One region of the Paenibacillus guangzhouensis genome, then DNA from elsewhere that is predicted to be linked to it. Evidence: riboswitches for the same ligand, from Rfam matches in the RefSeq annotation. Region 1 holds a riboswitch; the other holds the start of a gene.
What was found. Region 1 has a riboswitch for glycine ahead of GCU39_RS24795 (amino acid permease). Riboswitches for the same ligand answer to the same signal wherever they lie in the genome.

Region 1 (3,637 bases):
CCCCAATTCTCTACATTTTTTTGCATTTTCTCCTATTTATAGTGAGTATATCACCAAAAAAGTAGACAGTAAACGAACAATCCGACTCAAAAATAGTATAAAAGCACTATTTCGACAATGAATTAAAACATTAATAGTAATAATAGCAAAAAGGCACCCGACTCCACATCGGGCACCTTTACCAAATTAGGGTGTGATAATTTTTGCCTATACCCTGTTACGCTGTTCCTTCCTTCTTCTGCTCGCATACAAAGTAAATAATAGAACAAACCATATTGGCGTCAATAATAAGGCCGGGCGCGTCTCTTCAGCATACAGCATAATCATGAGAACGATGGCAAACAACGTTAGGACAACATAATTTATAAATGGCGTCAACGGTGCCTTAAATTTCGATTTAGCCTGTAATTCCGGCTGTGTTTTTTTATACCGCAAATGACAAATTAGAATGACACCCCATACCCAGATAAAACAAATGGCACTAATGGTTGTCACGATGCCAAAAGCTTGCTCCGGAATAAGCTTACTCAGAAGAGCTCCCACCGATAGGACAAGCGTAGATATGAATAACGCGTTGCTGGGTACATGATTTTTATTAAGTTTGGCAAAGCCGGTTGGAGCCTGGTTATTCTTGCCCAAATTATATAAGATCCGACTTGTTGAGAACATCCCGCTGTTGCAAGCTGAGGCGGCTGACGTTAGTACGACAAAGTTAATAATTCCTGCGGCAATAGGAATGCCGACCAAAGCAAACGTTTTGACAAAGGGACTTTCGGATGGAGTGAGTTCCGTCCATGGGTTAATGCATAATAGGATGATCAATGCTCCGACGTAGAAGAATAGAATTCTTAACGGAATTTTATTAATCGCCGACGGGATATTTTTCTCCGGATTAGATGTCTCCGCTGCAGATACACCCACTAACTCCACACCGACATAGGCAAACACAACCATTTGGAATGAAAGTAAGAACCCCGAAACGCCGTTTGGAAACCATCCCCCGTGCTCCCAAATATTCTTGACACTCACCGTTCCTGCATCTGTTTGGAATCCGATGACCAGCAAAACAACGCCAATCGCAATCAGCGCCAGAATAGTCACGACCTTGATTAGAGCAAACCAAAATTCCAATTCCCCGAAACTTTTAACCGTTAATAGATTGAGTGATAATAAAATGATTAAACAGATGACTGCAGGGATCCACTGCGGGATATCAAACCAATATTTCACGTATACCCCGACAGCAATCACATCGGCCATGGCCGTCATGATCCAACAGAACCAATAGGTCCACCCAGTTACGAACGCGGCCCGTGGTCCAAGATAGTCTTCAGCAATGTCTGTAAAAGATTGATACCCGGCCTTCGACAATAATAGCTCTCCTAGCGCCCTCATCACGAAAAAAATGGCAATACCCACGATAAAATAAGCAAAGATAATGGATGGCCCCGCCAGTTGTATTGCTTTGCCTGATCCTAAAAATAACCCAGTACCAATGGTGCCGCCAATGGCAATAAGTTGAACATGCCGATTCTCTAACCCTCTCTTCAATTCCTGTTGTCCCATAGCATATTCCCCCTTATTTACGCATAAAAAAAGAGATTGGATGCGCTCCAATCTCTTGATCAAAAGAATAATAAATAAGACTTGTTATACCTATTCCAATATAACAAATTAGATATTTAATACTCTTCTGTCCTTTTGCCTGAGATTGTGAACCCTTCGGCGCCGTGGAATTCCACGGTCTCTCCAGAAGCTGCTCCTGCTATAGTACGACCCATAGCAATCATAGCTTGCTTACTATTTTATTTGACTTTCAACGGATATAAATATTTTCTAATACTAATCACGTTCTAATATTTTGTCAACGTCATAAATAAAAACTCCCGTTTCTAGAGGCTTGGCTATTCCATTTAAATCGATGAAATGTCTTATGTTCAAACCCCACCAACATTAGAAAGCAAATTTCTGAGCAGGTTCACCGTATCAACTTTAGAGTAAAATTAAAAAGCACCCAAATGGGTGCTTTTCACGTCAATACTGGTCTATTTTATTTGAACGCGACGAACGTTAAGTTCTTTCCTTTTAAGTATTTTATAATATCTGGAAGTGCCTTTAATGTGTTCTTGTTCTCGTGCAGTACATATACGCCCCCAGCAGCTTCACTCTGATGAAAGAATCGAATGATGTCCTCTGGCTTCTTCTCATTCCAGTCCTCCGGATCTCGATTCCACAGGAGGGTCTTCATATTCAACTTCTTAGCCTCGGAGACAAGTTCATCGTTAACCGCACCGTATGGCGGGCGGAACAAAGTAACGGCAGTATTCGTCAGGGATTCCAAAGCGCTGTTTGTCTTCGACAAATTTTTACTCTGATCCTGAGAGGTAGCTCTCGGAAGTACACTGTGATCCCAGGAATGATTCCCAATTGACATTCCATGCTCGTTCGCATAAGTTACGGCATCTGGATTGCGTTCCACATTCTGCCCTACGAATAGAAATGTCGCCGTTACCTTCTCTTCCGTTAGAATGTCCACGATTTGCTCCGTGAGCGCGGAGGGTCCATCATCGAAGGTTAAGGCGACATATTTCTTTGGCACCCCAAAGAGCTTCTTATTCTCATCGATGTCGATGACTTCAAAGTCTGCCTGCGTCTGATTGATGTTAGGCTGATCCGAGACTTGGGATAGGGCGGATTGTTCTGATCCAACAGCCACATTTGAAACTCCGGTCTTATCCAAATCACTTATGAATGCGCGAACAATCGGTGCTTGAAAGTCATCCGTTGTTACCTCTGCATTCACTACGCCGATTGGCCCGCTAAATATACGTACGAAATCATCTTTGCCCTTCGAAGCGATAGATAGAACAGTCAGCAAGCCGAATATGACCAGGATTAGAATGGATATCCTTGGCACGCGTGCAGAGAATTGCCGCAGGAATTGTGCTCGGTACTGAGCGAATTTCTCTACTCCGCCTTCCTGCCCTCCCTCGTCTATTAGAACGGGTGGAAAATCCCTGATCTGCTTTATTCGATCTATATATGCTTCGCTGCATGCAAAATACAGCATATCTCGGGAAACATCTGTGGTTCTGATTATGGCACTATAAAAGGTATTTCGGTAAGGATCCCACTTGGAATAGGGAGAGAGTCGAATCCTGTCTCCATTCAATGGATTCAACGCTTCAAGCCCAAGAAATGTAAAGTCATCTATTTCGATTACGTATGCAGCTTGTCTATCCTCTTGGGTAACGATAACCTTGATTTGGTTTACACCATCGGAGGTCTTCCCAAGCGACAGCAGCTCCATTACCTGCGTGCTGTATGTCTCCATCCCCATCTTCGTCCTTCTCTTCCGATCAGACATGACTTAATCGATTGAAGCTTCCTCTGTTGTTCCCACATTCGATGCAAATGGAGATGTCAGTCGGTTAGTAAAGTCAGTTACAATATTAAGGAGATGCGTCTTCTCCTGGCGAAGAGCATCGGTTTTCTGTTTCATTTGAGCGAGCTCCGCTTCAAGTCTTGCATGCTTCTCCTCAAGTTCGCTGATTCTCTTATTCTTATCGGCAGTCGTCTCGTTGTGCTTCTGAAGTAAGCCAGCATAGTTCTGGCGTTCAAGCTCAATTACGCCTTT
Region 2 (3,637 bases), 2.7 Mb from region 1:
TCTGAAAATCGATTTCTACGATCTCGAGATTAAGACCGCGCGCAGATGTCTGCAGGATTTGACGTGCTTCAGGATGCACCGTACGCGAGACGATGAGCTGCTTCCGTCTCGTTGCGCCAGCAGCTAGCGAACCAGCTTCTGCAAGAGCGGTTGCCCCGTCATACATACTAGCATTGGCGACTGCCATACCTGTTAGTTCACAGATATAGGATTGAAATTCGAAGATCGCTTGCAGTTCACCCTGACTGATCTCAGGTTGATAGGGTGTATAGGCGGTATAGAATTCAGAGCGGGAAATGACATGATTTATGACAACGGGGACGTGATGATCATAGATCCCTGCCCCTAAGAAGCTTGTATATCGATCAAAATCAGCATTCTGATCGGACAATTGTTTCATATGGCGAAGGAGAGATATTTCATCCAGTGCTTCTGAGATGGGGAGTGTGCCTTGATAGCGCACTTCTGCAGGGATGTCTTGGAATAACTGATCCATGGAATCCATCCCGATTACTTTGAGCATTTCGGCTTGATCTTGTGGCGTCATAGGCAGATAGCGATGTTTCATTTTGATTTCATGCCTCCCGTTGAACGTGTTGGATTTCGATAGAATGGAGCGGGTACAATTTTGGCGCGAAGTATTTTGCCGCGTATTTCCACTTCGACTTCGGTATCCACAGCCGCATATTTTGTATCTATCAATGCAAGTCCAAGATTACGTTTGAGCGTAGGGGATTGTGTCCCCGTCGTTACTTCGCCGATTCGGACGCCATCTGCATAGACGGGATAATGGGATCTTGGGATACCGCGATCGATCAGCTCAATGCCAACAAGTCTGCGAGGGACGCCTGTCTGCTTCTGATATGCGAGTGCTTCCTGTCCAATAAAATCTCCTTTGTCAAGCTTCACGAACATCCCTAGACCAGCTTCGAGAGGGGTAATATTAGCTGTTAATTCTTGGCCGTAGAGCGGCAATTTGGCTTCGAATCGAAGTGTATCCCGCGCGCCAAGACCTGCAGGCACTAGCCCCAACCCTTCACCAAGTTCTAGCAGCTCTGTCCATACAGCCGGAGCATCCGACGCACGTAAATATAATTCGAACCCATCTTCACCGGTATATCCTGTACGTGAGATTAGCGTCTGTACGCCGCAGACAGACGTATCGTGGATGAATTCGAATCCGGCTATTTCCGCAAGTGGTGCATCTGTTGCTTGCTGCAAGATTTTTTCAGCCAAAGGACCTTGGATCGCGAGGAGAGCCGTCTGATCGGATACATTCTCCATTTGCACATGACTTGGCTGATGTAATGTGAGCCAATCCCAATCTTTATCGATATTCGAGGCATTCACGACGAGCATGTAATGCTCAGCCGAGATGCGATATACCAACAGATCATCGACGACGCCGCCATTTGAATAACACATGCAGGTATATTGTGCTTGACCATCATGGAGCTTGGTGACATCGTTTGTCGTCATACGCCCGAGGAAGGCTTCTGCACCTTCGCCCGTGACGATGAACTCACCCATATGCGAGACATCGAACAAACCAGCTTGTTGTCGTACGGCTTCGTGTTCTTTCTGAATGCCAAGAAATTGGACGGGCAGTTCCCATCCGCCGAAATCAATACAACGGACACCGGCATGGCTTGCGTAGAGTGGATAAAGTGGCGTTCTGCGAAGCTGAGTCATGCATTCACCTCATCTGATTGGATTGTGTAGCGTTCACATGATAACAACAAAAAAAGACAGGCAAAAGAAACGTTAGATGCCCGGTAGGCATCCCATTTCCTTCGCTCTGTCCTTTGTACCTGAGAGTTACCTTATGGACCGATTGTCCGATAAGTTTCCCCTTGGGTGATTCGATTAGCATGACGCTTCGAATGCTCTCCAGAGGTGCGTCCGGTAAAGGTCCTTTTGCCTGAGAGATTCACCTGTGCAGGCTTACTCCTTCGGCGTTACCTAGGTTCGGTAATCTCTCCCGTTACCCTCATCCGCGATTAATTATTCCATTACTCCATTAATACTCGACCGTTCACTACATTGTCAATCAATTTTTTTGGTAATGAAAATAATTTAATACCGGATATTGACAGCCTTGTGATCGTTGTTCTACGCTAATAGGGAATTAGACCTCAGGAGCTAAGACAAGCGAAAGACATGCAATCCGTTACAGCGACATTTTCAGAAAAGAGGCGTTCACATGAGTGAAGTAAAACCAAACTTGCGTTATAGTGAAGAGCATGAATGGGCTGAAGTGATCTCGGAGAATACAATCCGAATTGGCATATCGGATCATGCGCAGCATCAGCTTGGGGATATTGTATTCATTGAATTTCCCGAAGTCGGTTATGAAGTGACAGCCGGTGACAGTATGGGGTCGATCGAATCGGTCAAGACGGTCTCGGAATTGTACAGCCCTGTTACTGGGAAAGTCATTCGCGTCAACACGCAGCTCGAGACGGAGCCTGAACTCGTGAATAATGAGCCTTATGCAGGCGGCTGGCTTGTTGAGGTGGAGGTCGACGGAACGGCGGACGATGCGGTACAACTTCTGTTAACCGCAGATGCTTACAGTGAATTAACCAAAGATTAATTGGTAATCCATAACGTTGTGATGCGAAGAGTTGATTCGCGGTGATTGAGCGGCGGACAGCTCTTTTTGTCATGTCTGCAGCCGATTGAACAGCAGGTTCAGCTGACGGATTTGTATACCTTATACAGAAAAAGACGACACTGACTACGAGTGATACGAAGATTCAAGGGTTTAGGTTGGTGTGTTTCGTTATGCCTTGCTCCCATGTACGGGTCAAGATGTGACTTATCTGTGTCGACGATTGGCGCATATGCCATAGGATGATGGTGCTCATCTTCATTGACACTTCAACACGAACATGATAATTTTAGATTATCTAATTGTTGAAAATCAAAAATAATTTTGATGAGAGTGTTTGGGGAGGAACTATGGAGTCATATCTAGAACGATTTCAGAGAGCAATGGATCTCGTACACAAGAAAGTCAATAGCGAAGTGATTGAGAAGCTGCCTGCGGGAATAACACCGCCTCAAATCATGATGCTGTTTCGTTTGTACAAACTAGGATTGTGCAAACTATCACAGCTTGCGGAATGCTTGGAAGTGAAGCCAAGCTCCATCACGGTGATGATCGATCGATTGGAGAAAAGCGGCTATGTCGCTCGTCAATCGGATCCGAATGACCGGCGCATTGTGCTCGTCCAGTTGACTGACAAAGGACATGAAGTCCTCAAAGAGACTGGAAAACTGCGTGATCAAGCGCTTGAACCGTTAGTAGCGGACCTCACCAAGACAGAATTGGTTGCGCTCGTCGAGACATTTGAGAAAATCACCTCAAAGTTCACAGAACAGGACAAAGCGTAGCGCATCATGGATATCAAATGGAATAGAAGGGCGGGCCAGACAATTTGAGTATATGGAGCTCCGTTTATTCATTCCTTTCAATATTGAATATGGTCTTAGCGATTGCGGTCATTTTCATTGAGAGGCGTAATGTAGGAAATACGTGGGCTTGGCTGATGGTCCTGTTATTTCTCCCGGGGATCGGATTTATTCTATATCTCCTGTTCGGTCAGAACATTAGCAAACGCAAAATATATAA

Region 2: linked by a shared signal. The riboswitch ahead of gcvT (glycine cleavage system aminomethyltransferase GcvT) and the one ahead of GCU39_RS24795 (amino acid permease) in region 1 are both predicted to bind glycine.

Annotation. Positions count from the first base shown of each region.
Region 1 is NZ_CP045293.1:5,491,269-5,494,905, reverse strand. It holds gene GCU39_RS24795 (amino acid permease) at 208-1,566, opposite strand; glycine riboswitch at 1,684-1,763, opposite strand; gene GCU39_RS24790 (polysaccharide deacetylase family protein) at 2,051-3,367, opposite strand; gene GCU39_RS24785 (hypothetical protein) at 3,371-3,637, opposite strand, start outside.
Region 2 is NZ_CP045293.1:1,316,738-1,320,374, forward strand. It holds gene gcvPA (aminomethyl-transferring glycine dehydrogenase subunit GcvPA) at 1-568, opposite strand, end outside; gene gcvT (glycine cleavage system aminomethyltransferase GcvT) at 565-1,692, opposite strand; glycine riboswitch at 1,797-1,896, opposite strand; glycine riboswitch at 1,900-1,994, opposite strand; gene gcvH (glycine cleavage system protein GcvH) at 2,204-2,596, shown strand; gene GCU39_RS05860 (MarR family winged helix-turn-helix transcriptional regulator) at 2,965-3,399, shown strand; gene cls (cardiolipin synthase) at 3,489-3,637, shown strand, end outside.